One region of the Cryobacterium serini genome, then DNA from elsewhere that is predicted to be linked to it. Evidence: predicted binding sites of a transcription regulator. Region 1 holds the regulator's gene; the other holds the start of a gene.
What was found. The regulator HrcA, encoded in region 1, represses chaperone genes, less so after heat shock. The targets are predictions, from matches to a motif close to TTNGCACTCGNNNNNNNCGAGTGCNAA.

Region 1 (6,828 bases):
CAGCCGAGGAACCGGTCGCGCAGCTTCGCAAACAAGCCCTGCTGGTACTGGCTCAGGGATGGCGCCGGCGCTGCATAACGGGCAGCGAACTGCTCGATCAGGTCGCGTTCCTTGTGGTCGAGCTTGGTCGGCGTCAGCACGTGGATGCCGATCTTCAGGTCGCCTCGGCCGCTGCCGCGCAGCTTGGTGATGCCACGGTCCTTGATCGTGAGCACCTCTGCGCTTTGCGAACCAGGGCGAATCTCCACCTCGATGTCGCCGTCGAGGGCCTTCACGGTGACGTTGGTGCCAAGGATTGCACTCGTCATCGACACGTCGAGCGAGCACATGAGGTCGTCACCGTCGCGACTGAACACGTCGTGATGGCGCACCTTCATCTCGAGGTAGAGGTCGCCATTCGGGCCAGAGGCCGGACCGGCCTCTCCGCTGCCGGGCATCTGCAGGCGCAGGCCGGTGTCGACTCCGGCCGGAATGTCTACCGGAACCGTGCGGCGGGCGCGTACGCGGCCCTGACCGGAGCAGGTCATGCACGGCGTTGCGATGATGGTGCCGTAGCCGCGGCAGGTGCCGCATGGGCTCGACGTCATCACGTTGCCGAGCAGGGACCGAACGGCGCGCTGGATGCTGCCGGTACCGTGGCAGATGTCACAGGTGATCGGTGATGTTCCGGGGGCGCAACAGGAGCCCTTGCAGGTGTCGCACACGATCGCGGTGTCGACCTCGAGGTCGCGGTGCGTGCCGAAGATAACCTCATCGAGGTCGAGTTCAACCCGGATGAGGGCGTCCTGGCCGCGTTCGCGGCGGGAGCGCGGACCGCGGCTGCTGCCGCCGCCCCCGCCGAAGAAGGTCTCAAAGATGTCGCCGAAGTTGCCGAAGTTCTGCCCGTCGAAGCCGCCGTTCTGACCGCCGCCCTGATCGTATTTCTGACGTTGTTTCGCGTCGCTCAACACGTCGTAGGCATGGGTGATGCTTTTAAAGCGTTCCGACGCTTCAGCGCCGGGATTGACGTCGGGGTGCAGTTCACGGGCGAGGCGGCGATAGGCCTTCTTGATTTGATCGGTCGTTGCGTCGCGGTCAACGCCAAGCGCTTCGTAGTGGTCAGCCAAAGGTGGCTCTCCTTGAGTTGTGATGGTTGTTCGAAATAATGATGAAGCCGCCGAGGCAGCAGCAGTCTTAGGTCTCGCCGAGCAGGCGGGAGAGGTAGCGAGCGACGGCGCGCACCGCCGCCATGTTGTTGGAGTAATCCATGCGCGTGGGACCGAGCACGCCCAGGCGGGCAAGGTTGCCGTTCGCGGTATAGCCGCTGGTCAGCACGCTGGCCTCGGGCAGGCCGAACGCCGCGTTCTCCCGGCCGATGCTCACCGAAACTCCATGCTGGTCGGTCTCCATCTCGCCGAACAGGCGTAGCAACACGACCTGCTCTTCGATAGCTTCGAGCACCGGGTAGATGCTGCCGGAGAAATCTTCCTCGGTGCGCACGAGGTTCGCTGCCCCCGCCATGACGAGTTTATCCTGGCGGTTGGTGCCGATCTGGTCGGCGAGGGTGCTCGTGATGAGGTCGATGAGCGGTTGCAGCATCGGCGCGTTCGGCCACACGCTCGCGGCGAGGGCTGCTCTGGCCTCGGCCATGCCGAGTCCAACGACCGCGGCATTGAGTCGAGCGCGCACTTCGACGAGCGTCTGCTCGTCGAGCGCACGCGGCAGGTCGATCACGCGCTGTTCCACCCCGCCGGAATCTGTGATCAGCACCGACAGAATACGTGTCTCGGTCAGCGGCACGAACTCGACGTGCCGCACCTTGGCGCGGGACACCGAGGGATACTGCACGAGCGCGACCTGATGAGTGAGCTGGGAAAGCAGTCGCACACTGCGCACGAGCACCTCGTCAAGGTCGGCGGGGTGACCCAGGAAGGTTTCAATGGCTTGACGCTGCGCCGGAGTGAGTGGTCGCAGGTCGGCGAGGTGGTCGACGAAAACTCGGTAGCCCTTGTCGGTGGGGATGCGGCCCGACGAGGTGTGCGGCGCTGCGATCAGGTCTTCTTCTTCGAGCAGGGCCATGTCGTTGCGGATGGTGGCGGCGGAGACACCGAAGGCGTGCCGATCAACGATGGATTTGGAGCCAACGGGTTCACGAGAGGCAACGTAGTCCTGCACGATGACGCGCAACACATCGAGGCCACGGTCGGAAACCATTGCACCCGCCTTCCTGATTCGTGGGGTCCAGCTTCAGTTGAGCGGATGCCGTTTGCCGCGCGCTCCGGTAGTCACGCTGGAACGCAGGTTTGCCGGCGCATCGTTGGCACTCGCATCCACTGACTGCTAATCATATCGCGACTGCCCGAGCAGACCCATTGCCAGCAGCCAGAAGGGAGGGTTTAATTACCGTTATACCCGCCCAGCGCGTTTAGTGAAGGGGACGATCATGAGCGATCCACAGTCACAACCTCCGAACGATCCAAACTATCGTGAACCGAACGTCGGACAGCCACAGGGCGGGCAGCAGCCCGGCTACGGCCAGCAGCCGGGAGGGAGCCCCTACAGCACCCCGCTCACAGCAGCCCCCCTCTCCGAAGCCGACGACCGACAGTGGGCCTCGCTCGCGCACCTTGGCGGCATCCTCGGCCTGCTGCCCTCCCTGATCATCTGGCTGGTGTTCAAGGAACGCGGACGATTCACCAACACCGAAGCAAAAGAGGCGCTCAACTTTCAGATCACCCTCCTGATCGTCTCTGTCGCCGTCATCGTCGTCTCCACGTTCCTCGCCATCGTGACCTTTGGGATCGGCGGAATGCTCGCAGGTTTGGGCTGGCTCGTCTGGCTGGCCGGGGTGATCTTTTCGATCCTCGGGTTCATGCAGGCCAAGGATGGCCGAAACTACCGATATCCGTTGTCGATTCGCCTGATCAAGTAGCCGACCGGTCAGTTCACCCCTCGGACGGTTAGTCTGGTTGCGGCAGGATTAGCCCGTGCACAACTGTTCGAATGGTTCCGGTGAGTACGAGCCGAAACCGCCACGACCAGACCGAATTGCTCGAACAGGAGACCACATGTCCGAGAACGATCCGCGCACAAACCCGTATGAATCCACCCCACCGCAAAATCCCTATTCGCAGAGTGTCCCCCACCAGCCGATGAGCCCCGCTGACGAGAAAATGTGGGCGACTTTAATTCACGTCGGCGGCATTCTGCTCGCTTTTGTACCCGGCCTCATCGGTTACATCGTGCTGCGCGATCGTGGTCCGTTCATTCGCGCTCACAGCGCGACGGCGCTGAACTTTCAGATCACCCTGGCGATCGTCTATGTGGTGGCGGGCGCGTTGACAGCCATCCTGATTGGATACCTGATCTTGCCGGTGGCCTTCGTCCTCGGCATCATCTTCTCGATCCTGGCCGCGCTGGCGGCCAACCGCGGGCAGGGATACGCCTACCCGCTCAGCATCAAATTCTTTAGCTAATCGCTGAGGCGCCGCACCACGGCGTCGGCCAGAAGCCGCCCGCGCAGGGTCAATTCGATTGTCCCGGCGAGGGCGGCTTTGGCGTTGATGAGCTCGTCGGCAATGAGTCCGGCGACCTCGATGCGGCCCGCCGGCGACAACGATGCGACCGGGATTCCGGCGCGGATCCGGCTCTGCAAGAGGATGCGTTCGAGCTCACGGGTGGGAGCGTCGAGCATCTCGCGGCCGGCGGCCGGAGAGAGGCCCGCCAGCATCCGTTCGGCATAGGCTGCCGGATGCTTGACGTTCCACCAACGCACACCTCCGACGTGGCTGTGTGCGCCGGGGCCAACGCCCCACCAGTCCTGGCCGGTCCAGTAAGCGAGGTTGTGACGCGAACGGTGGGCGTCGCTCGTGGCCCAGTTGCTGACCTCATACCAGGCGTACCCGGCGGCGGCGAGCAGTTCGTCGGCCAGCTCGTAGAAGTCAGCCTGCTGGTCGTCGTCGGTCGGAGCGACCTCACCGCGGCGAATCTGCCGGGCGAGCTTGGTACCGTCTTCGACAATGAGCGAATAGGCGCTCAGATGGTCGGGGTGCAAACTAAGCGCCTGTTCGAGACTCGTGCGCCAGTTCGCGAGGGACTCCCCCGGCGTGCCGTAGATCAGGTCGAGGCTCACGTCGAGCCCCGCGGCCCGGGCCCACTCCACGACGAGCGGTACCCGCTCGGGGTCGTGGGTGCGTTCAAGCGTCGCAAGCACGTGCGGCACCGCGGACTGCATGCCGAACGACACGCGGGTGAAGCCGGCATCGGCGAGGGCGCCGAGGTAGGCGGCATCGACCGAGTCGGGGTTGGCCTCGGTGGTGACCTCGGCGCCGTCCTGCAGGCCCCACCGGTCACGCACGGCACTGAGCATCTTCACGAGGTCGGTCACCGGCAGCAGCGTTGGCGTGCCTCCGCCGAAGAACACCGTGGCAACTTCGCGGGCCGGCACGCCCGACGCGGTGAGGATGCCGGCGGCAGCCTCCACCTCGAGCACGGCCTGGCTGGCGTAGTCACTTTGTTTGACGCCGCGCAGTTCGGTCGCGGTGTAGGTGTTGAAGTCGCAGTAGCCGCAGCGCACCCGGCAGAACGGCACGTGCAGGTAGACGCCGAAATCGCGTTCGGCCGCACTAACGGCCGCTGATGCGGGAAGGAGTCCGTCGTCGGGTGCGGGGTCGCCGACGGGGTGGGGTCCGGCCATGGGAGTGCTCCAGTACGTTTTATTTGATGCGCGTTATTTGATCGCGCCGACGGGATGCAGGGCCCGCAGGTACAGCTTGGTGAATTTCGCCTGCTGAAAGCGCAGCACCGGCCAGGCCAGGCGGTAGTACCAGGTGCTGGCCCGCGAGAAGGAGCGGATGGTCAGCCAGACCGAGTCGTCGTCCCGGTGTTCGACGATAAAGGATTCTTCGCCGCTCTCGGGGTGGCCGGTCATAGTTCCGTAGGCAAACCCGATGCGGGCGGCCTCGTCGATGACGTAGACCACGCGCACCGGCGCGGTCACGGCAAAGAGCCAGACCTTCATTTTCAGCGTCGCGGTCATACCGTTGGCGATATACGGGGTGCCGTCGTCGTCGAAGGTCGCTTCGTTCACCGGATGCTGCTGGCTGGCCGCCGGCGTACCGTCGGGCTGAAAGGTCACCGGGGTGTACTGCACGCCGGTGCCGTTTTCAAGATCGGTCACCTCCATGCCGCTGCCGCGCTGGATCCCCCACGTCATCAGCAGCTTCGTCGCCGCTTCAAAACGTTCCTTTGAGCTGCCCAGCCGGACGCTCTGTTCCATTGGTCGGTACCCTTTGGGCGGATAGCTCATCAGGTCGGGCGCCAGCGTGCCGCCGATGGCAGCGTAGCTGACAGCGGCGTCGGTGAAAGTAGCCCTGCGCATCCGCTTTACTTCTTGTCTTTCGTCTCGATGTCCCCCGACAGCGCGGCGATGAACGCTTCCTGGGGAACTTCGACCCGGCCGACCATTTTCATGCGTTTCTTTCCCTCTTTCTGCTTCTCCAGCAGTTTGCGCTTGCGCGAGATGTCACCGCCGTAGCACTTGGCGAGCACGTCCTTACGCATCGCCGAAATGCTCTCGCGGGCGATGATGTGGGCGCCGATCGCGGCCTGGATGGGAACCTCGAACTGCTGGCGCGGGATAAGTTTGCGCAGGCGACCGGTCATGAGCGCGCCGTAGGCATAGGCCTTGTCGCGGTGCACGATGGCAGAAAACGCGTCGACCTGCTCGCCCTGCAACAGGATGTCGACCTTGACCAGGTCGGCTTCCTGCTCGCCGGAGGGCTCGTAGTCGAGCGAGGCGTAGCCGGCGGTGCGGCCCTTGAGCATGTCGAAGAAGTCGAACACAATCTCGCCGAGCGGCATTGTGTAGCGAATCTCGACCCGGTCTTCGCCGAGGTATTCCATGCCGAGCAGGGTGCCGCGGCGACTTTGGCACAGCTCCATAATGACGCCGACGTAGTCCTTGGGCGCAAGGATGGCTGCCTTGACCATGGGTTCGAGCACCTTGGCGATCTTGCCGGTGGGATATTCGCTCGGGTTGGTCACCGTGATGGTGCGTTTATCGTCGGTGGTGACCTCGTACGGCACGCTCGGCGCCGTCGTGATGAGGTCGATGTTGAACTCGCGTTCGAGGCGTTCGGTGATGATCTCAAGGTGAAGCAGGCCGAGAAAGCCGCAGCGAAAGCCGAAACCGAGAGCGACGGAAGTCTCCGGCTCGTACCCGAGACTGGCGTCGGAGAGCTTGAGCTTGTCGAGCGCTTCGCGCAGCGCCGGGTAGTCGCTGCCGTCGATGGGGTACAGCCCGGAAAACACCATGGGCTGCGGTTCGTTGTAGCCGGGGAGCGCGTCGGTCGCCGGGCGGAGGGCGGTCGTGATGGTGTCGCCGACCTTGGACTGCCGAACATCCTTCACGCCGGTGATCAGGTAGCCGACCTCGCCGACCTTGAGCCCCTTACTTTCCATCGGTTCGGGCGAGATGACACCGATCTCGAGGATCTCGTGGGTCGCCTTGGTCGACATCATCTGGATTTTTTCGTGGGCCTTCAAGTGCCCATCGATCATGCGCACGTACGTGACGACGCCGCGGTAGCTGTCGTAGACCGAGTCGAAGATCATGGCGCGAGCGGCGGCATCCGGGTTGCCCTTGGGCGCGGGAATCATGGTCGTGGCGAGGTCGAGCAGTTCCTGGACCCCGGCGCCGGTCTTGCCGGAGACGCGCAGCACATCTTCGGGGCGTCCGCCGATGAGGCTCGCGAGTTCACGGGCGTACTTGTCGGGGTCGGCCGCCGGCAGGTCGATCTTGTTGAGCACCGGGATGATCGTGAGATCGTTCTCAAGGGCGAGGTAGAG
Region 2 (6,828 bases), on a different contig from region 1:
TTGTGCCGGCCATCAACGCGGCCGTCGCCGAGGCCGGCATCCGTTTGGCCGATCTGGACGCCATCGCCGTCACCTGCGGGCCCGGACTCTCCGGCGCCCTAATGGTCGGCGTCGGCGCCGCGAAGGCGCTCGCCGTAGCGCTCGACAAGCCGATCTACGCGGTCAATCACCTGGTCGGCCACGTCGGGGCCGACCTGCTGGGCAGCGACATCGACGGCAGCGACACCGAACCGCTGGAGTACCCGACGATCGCGCTGCTGGTCTCCGGCGGACATACCTCGCTGCTTCTGGTGCGCGACTTGGTCAGCGACGTCGAGCTGCTCGGCGAGACCATCGATGATGCCGCTGGTGAGGCCTTCGACAAGGTGGCCCGGCTTCTCTCGCTGCCCTACCCCGGCGGCCCACAGATCGACCGGGTCGCCGCTGAAGGTAACCCGAAGGCCATTCGCTTTCCGCGCGGGCTCAGCCAGCCCAAGGACATGGCCGCGCACCGCTACGACTTCTCGTTCTCTGGCCTGAAGACGTCGGTCGCCCGCTTCGTGGAGCAGCGTCAGGATGCCGGCGAACCGGTACCCACGGCCGACGTCGCGGCGAGTTTTCGCGAGGCGGTCGTCGATATTTTGCTCATCAAGGCCCTTGCGGCCTGCGCCGACTACGGCGTGCCGCGGCTGCTGCTCGGCGGCGGTGTGATCGCTAACCAGCGGCTGCGTCAAATAGCCACCGAAAGAACGGATGCCGCGGGCATCGCCCTGCGTATCCCGCCCCTGTCTCTGTGCACCGACAACGGTGCCATGATCGCAGCCTTGGGCGCGCAGCTCATCATGGCCGGGCATGAACCGTCAACGCTGGAATTCGGCGCCGATTCCACCCTGCCGGTCGACCAGGTTCAGGTCTGATCTGCCCCGGAATTTACCGACTTGTAGGCTCACGCGATATTCTGAACTAGCGACCCCGAATTTCTTAGCAAAAAGGAGAAGCAGATGTCTGATCCCACCCAGCCCCCCGTCAATCCGGCGAGCAACGACCCGGCCTACCCGGCCGCGCCGAGCTACCAGGCACCGGTAGGCCCGGAGGCGCCGGAATATGGTCAGGCTCCGGTTTACGGTCAGCCGGCCGCGTACGACCAGCCGCCAGCCTACGGCCAGAATCCGTACGGGCAGCAGAGCCCGCAGGACAAGTACAACGTTCTGTCGATCATCTCGCTTGTCACCTCGATCCTCCTTATCTCGGTCGTCGGTATCATCACCGGCCACATCGCACTGAGCCAGATCAAGAAAACCGGTGAAAAGGGGCGCGGGCTCGCTCTCTGGGGGACCATTCTCGGTTACGTCGGAGTGCTTGTCAGCACCATTTTCGTTATCATCACGATCGCTTTAGTGATCGCCGCGGCCTCCACGGGCGCGGGCTATTACAGATAGCGACGCAGCGTTGGCCCCGTCGGGGCCCCTAGGCCCGTTTCGACCGACTCCGGGCAGATCCCAACGTGCCGTTGCTTGCGGTTCGCGGCCAGAGGACAGCCATGACGACACCCCACCAGCACGATGACACCTCGGCGCAGGTGGGCTACACGCGTGCTCCCGCGCCGCCTGGCAGCCAGCTCGACTGGTCGTCCACGGTTACTGCACCCACCGAGTTCGTGCCATACATCTACACCGCGGCCGAGGTGGAGCGCATCACCGGCCGCCGTCGGCTTTCGATCGCCGCCGTGAGTTGTGGCTTGGCCGGGCTCGGCCTGGGAGTGTTCGGTGTGTTCGGTTTGCCACTCGCACTCATTGCGATCCCCCTCGCACTGATCGCGCGCACCACCGAGAACCGGGCGCGCACCCTCTGGCTTAGCGGTCTCCTGAGCGGTCTATTTGGGGTTCTAATCGCGGCCGGCTGGATCGTCTACATCTGTCAGACCGTGCTGCCCCTGCTCTAGGGTGTGGCCCCGTGTCGGGCTTCGGAGCTTCGCGGGATGATGCGCTGCTCGCCAGCTAGCGCACGCGCTCCACGAGCAGCGCAATGCGATGCCCGGCCGCCTGCGTCAGAATCAGGGTCGCAGACTCGGGTCCCTTGAGCTTGAGCCGAGTGCGCAACGTCGCCGGATCCACATCGACACCGCGCTTTTTGATTTCCAGGGTGCCGATCCGTCGCTCAAGCAGCGCCAGCCGAAGCTTCTTTTCGTCGAAGGGCAGGGTCTCGAGCACCCGGAACGCGCTCGCGAACGGTGTCGGAGTAAGTCTGTCGTTGGTCAGGTAGGCGATGCCCTCGCTCACCATGTGAGCGTCCAGCGACCGGGCCAGATCACCGATCAGACGCGCCCGAATCACCGCGCCGTCGGGTTCATAGACGTAATTTCCGAGGCTACCCGCTTCGACGTCTGCACTGTCTTCGGGAGCAGTTAGTTCGTGCGTGCCGCCGGGAGTTAAGAGCAGTGCCGATCGACGGATGCCGGGGCGCACGAGTGCACCAAACCACAGCCCCATCTCCACCAGCTGGCCATCCACCGACACCCATTGGGCCTCGGCGTCGACGGGAATCAGGTCGCGGTCGTGACCGGGCCCGAGCTTCATCCCGAGCGGCAAGCGGGTGGCCAGCAGGTAGGCGAAGTCGAGTGAGGGGGAGTAGTCCTCGGAGCGGGTCAGCCGCGTCGTATTGCTGTGCCCGCTCGTGCGGCGCGCCGGGTCGAGCCAGACCGCGTCGAAATCGGCGAGGTCAAACGTTTCCGCGTCGGCCTGCAGGGCAGAGGCGTTCGGAAACGGTGCGAGGTTGAAGCTCGCGACGGTCGCCGTGACCTCATCGGCGTCGATGGCGACCACCGGCAAGTCCAGGGCGGCGAGGGCCATTGCGTCGCCGCCGATGCCACAGCCGAGGTCGGCGACCCGCGGCGGGTGGCCGAGGGCTGCGCCAAGCCCGGCGAATCGGCCGGCGTGCAGCGCGGCGACCCGCAATCGCGTCGCCTGTTCCAGGCCAGCCTCAGTGAACAGCATTCGTTCGGCGAATTCACCGAACTTGAGGGTGGCTTTCACTCGCAGCCGGGACTGGCTGAGCACGGCCGACACGAGCCCTGGGGCGTGGCCTGCCTTACGTAGATCGCTCACGAGCTTCACCACATCGCCGTGGCTGTCGTAGGGCGGCAGGGAGTCCAGCAGTCGCAAACTCGCGGGGGAAAGCAGCTCAACGAGTTCGGTTCTATCCATGCAGCAACGCTACCAAAATGGCCCCCATCTGGCACTCACGTTGCGTGAGTGCCAGAACCCCCCTAAACTTCACTTGGCACTCTCGCTGTGAGTCTGCTAACCCAAATCTTAGAAAGAGGTCAACCGTGTCGGTCTCCATCAAGCCGCTCGAGGATCGCATCGTCATCAAGCAGGTCGATGCCGAGCAGACCACCGCATCAGGTCTGGTCATTCCTGACACCGCGAAGGAAAAGCCCCAGGAGGGTGAAGTTGTTGCAGTCGGCCCCGGCCGCATTGACGACAATGGCAACCGCGTCCCCCTCGACATCGCCGTCGGCGACAAGGTGATCTACTCCAAGTACGGCGGAACCGAGGTCAAGTTCGGTGGCGATGACCTTTTGGTTCTCTCCGCTCGCGACGTGCTCGCCGTCGTCGTCCGCTAGGCAGTTCTCTTCGCTCCTAGTCTCTAGACTGAAACTCCCGAATGGCATCGCCGTTCGGGAGTTTTTGTTTGTGCGCTTTCTGTTACGCAGGAGAAGATCATGACGGATGCTGCCGCATCGGCCCACACGACGGCCCATTCCACACACCGGACCGGCCTTATCTTCGGTGGCCTCTCCTACGCCCTCTGGGGTGTGCTGCCGCTCTACTTTCTGCTCCTGGCACCCTCCGGGGCATTTGAAATCGTGGCTTGGCGGGTGCTGTTCTCGCTCGCCTTCTGCGCTCTGATCATTACGGTCACCCGCACGTGGGCGGTGCTGGGGCGAGCTCTGCGGCAGTGGCGCCTGGTGTGGACTATGGGCCTGGCCGGGGTTTTCATTTTCATTAACTGGCAGACCTACGTGATCGCCGCGACCACAGGGCACGTCGTCGAAGCGGCCCTGGGCTACTTCATCAATCCGATCGTCACCGTGTTGCTCGGCGTTTTCGTGCTGCGGGAACACTTGCGGCGGCTGCAGTGGGTGGCTATCGCCATCAGCTTTGTCGCCGTCGTCGTTCTCGCCGTCGGATACGGCTCCCTGCCGTGGATCTCGCTCATTCTCGCGTTTTCCTTCGGGCTGTACGGTCTGATCAAAAAGCGCGTCGGTCCGAGCGTGGATGCCGTCACCGGCCTCACCCTTGAGACCGCATGGCTGGCACCGGTCGCCGTCGTGCAACTCGTTGTCGTCTCTGGACTCTCCGGGATCACCTTCGGCACGGTGTCGCCCTGGCATACAGCTGGCCTGCTCGCGGCCGGTGTCATCACCGCAGTACCGCTGCTGCTATTCGCCGCGGCCGCGCGGCGGCTGCCGCTGACCGTGCTCGGTCTCATCCAATTCGTGGCGCCGGTGCTGCAGTTCCTCGTGGGCGTGTTCGTTCTGGGCGAGGCAATGCCGTTCGAACGCTGGGTCGGCTTCGGTCTGGTCTGGGTGGCCCTGATCATCTTGATGCTGGATATGGTGGCCTCCGGTCTCGCTCCCCGTCGCGGCGCCCTCGAACCGGCCTAGCTCGCTCCGGTCCGGCCAGCCGATACGCTGGACCAAAAGCTTGCGCCACCCCCAGTTCAGCACCAGAGGATCCACATGCCCCGTCGCCCCACTATCGCCGCCGTCTTGTTGCTGGCCCTGGCCCTGACCGGCTGTACCGGTGCGCCGGCGGCCAAGCCGAGCACGGCCCCCACTCCGGTCGCGAGCACCAGCCCGACCGGCGACGGCACGCTGAGCATCGGCACGCTGTTTCCCATGACCGGTGCAAATGCCGCGAGCGGCGCGGCCCAGGTCGCCGGCACCCAAATCGCCGTGCGGGACATCCTTGCTGACCAGACCACTCCCACCCGTCCCGTGCAGCTCATTCACCGCAACTCCGCCGGCGACCTCGCCGCCGCCTACGCCGACCTCGCGGCGCGCGGCGTCGACCTGGTGCTGTGGGACGCAACGACGGCGTTGCCAGCGGATGCTGAAGGCTTCATTGGCAACACCCTCGTCGTGGCCCTCATTGACTTTGCCAACGGGGGGACCCCGCTCGCCGCCGACGAGGGGTTCACTGCACGGCTGAAGACCGCCGACCCGGGGCTGACTGCCACGGCTGGCGGCGCGGAAGCATACGACGGGGTAATCACGGCCGCCCTGGCCGCCGTCATCACCGCGGACGATGGTGGCGTCTCGCTCAAAGCGGGCTGGCCCCAAGTGGTTTCCGGATCGGCCGTGTGCGCATCCTGGGGAGAGTGTGTATTTGCCCTGATGGGCAAGCAGAACGTCGATTATCAAGGGATTACCGGCCGTCGTTCGTAACGATTTGATCGCTTTACAAAGTTCTCCCGTGAAGGGGTAGGTTTCCGGGCCGTTGATTGCCTACTCTGACACCACGGCAGTCAACCGGCTGACCAGTCCCACCCCTCTTTATTAATCAAGGAGCACCATGAGCGTTTTCGCGAAGGCCTCGGCTTCCCGCTCAGTTCGTACCCTCGTCACCGGTATCGCCCTCATCGGCGTGAGCGCCCTTTTGCTCACCGGCTGCAGCACTGGCGCTGCGCCGACACCCACCGACACCGAGACCGCCGTTGCGGGTTCCGACGTGAACGAGATCGTTGCCGGCGAGCGCGATCTCACCCTCAAGATTGGCGCGTTGGCGCCGCAGAGTGGCGTGCTCGCCTTCCTCGGCCCGCCCCAGGTTGCCGGCGTTGCGCTGGCCGTACAGGACATCAACGATCTGGGCCTCGGAATCACCGTCGAAGCGATCAATGCCGACGAGGGCGACACCACGACCGACGTCGCCACCGGTTCCGTCACCGACCTCATCGGCCAGGACGTCACCGCGATCGTGGGAGCGGCGGCATCCGCTGTGACCAGAACCGTGATCGATTCGATCACCGGCGCCGGCATCGTCGAGGTCTCGCCGTCGAATACCGGGCTCGACTTCACGACCTACAACGATGGCGGCCTGTACTTTCGCACCTCGCCGTCTGACCTGTTGCAGGGCGAAGTTCTCGGAACCAAGATCGCCGAGGATGGTGTGAGCACCCTGGGCTTGATCGTGGTCAATGATGCCTATGGAACGGGCCTCGCCGACGTCATCACGTCAACCTTTGAGGGCACCGGAGGCAAAGTCGTGGCCACCTCGCTCTTCAATACCGGGGAAACCAACTTCACTTCGCAGATCTCCGATGTGACCGCCGAAGACCCCGACGCGATTGCGATCGTCACCTTCGACCAGTCGATATCGATCGTTCCCGCACTGGTCGCCGGGGGATTCCCCGGAGACAAGCTGTACTTCGTTGACGGCAGCCTCAAGGACTACAGCACCAACTTTTCGGCCGGTCTGATCGCCGGATCACAGGGGACGGCCCCAGGCCTCGACCTGGCCACCCTCGGCGAGTTCCAGTCCCGACTGCTCGAAATCGATCCGACGCTCAAGGACTATCTCTACGCGGCCGAAGCCTACGACGCCGTCATGTTGATCGCCCTGGCCGCCTATGCGGGTAACGATGTATCGGGCGAGTCGATTGCCAGCTACATGCAGCAGGTCTCCGGCGGTTCCGGAGATGGAACCAAGGTCGAAGATTTCGGTGCAGCAGCCGAGGCTCTCGCCAACGGTGAGCAGGTCGACTATGACGGGTTCTCCGGTCCGATCACCCTCGATGAGAATGGTGACCCGACCGAGGCCACCATCGGTATTTACAAGTACGCCG

Region 2: a site for HrcA is predicted at 3,211-3,237, ahead of groES (co-chaperone GroES). Genes of this name have one in related genera too.

The regions. Positions count from the first base shown of each region.
Region 1 covers NZ_SOHN01000019.1:5,597-12,424, forward strand. The annotation lists gene dnaJ (molecular chaperone DnaJ) at 1-1,106, opposite strand, end outside; gene hrcA (heat-inducible transcriptional repressor HrcA) at 1,174-2,193, opposite strand; gene E3T51_RS15620 (DUF4870 domain-containing protein) at 2,423-2,911, shown strand; gene E3T51_RS15625 (DUF4870 domain-containing protein) at 3,048-3,455, shown strand; gene hemW (radical SAM family heme chaperone HemW) at 3,452-4,675, opposite strand; gene E3T51_RS15635 (DUF1990 family protein) at 4,709-5,359, opposite strand; gene lepA (translation elongation factor 4) at 5,365-6,828, opposite strand, start outside.
Region 2 covers NZ_SOHN01000011.1:40,021-46,848, reverse strand. The annotation lists gene tsaD (tRNA (adenosine(37)-N6)-threonylcarbamoyltransferase complex transferase subunit TsaD) at 1-896, shown strand, start outside; gene E3T51_RS09450 (DUF4190 domain-containing protein) at 981-1,418, shown strand; gene E3T51_RS09445 (hypothetical protein) at 1,520-1,921, shown strand; gene E3T51_RS09440 (class I SAM-dependent methyltransferase) at 1,977-3,182, opposite strand; gene groES (co-chaperone GroES) at 3,308-3,604, shown strand; gene rarD (EamA family transporter RarD) at 3,704-4,648, shown strand; gene E3T51_RS09425 (type 1 periplasmic-binding domain-containing protein) at 4,724-5,431, shown strand; gene E3T51_RS09420 (ABC transporter substrate-binding protein) at 5,559-6,828, shown strand, end outside.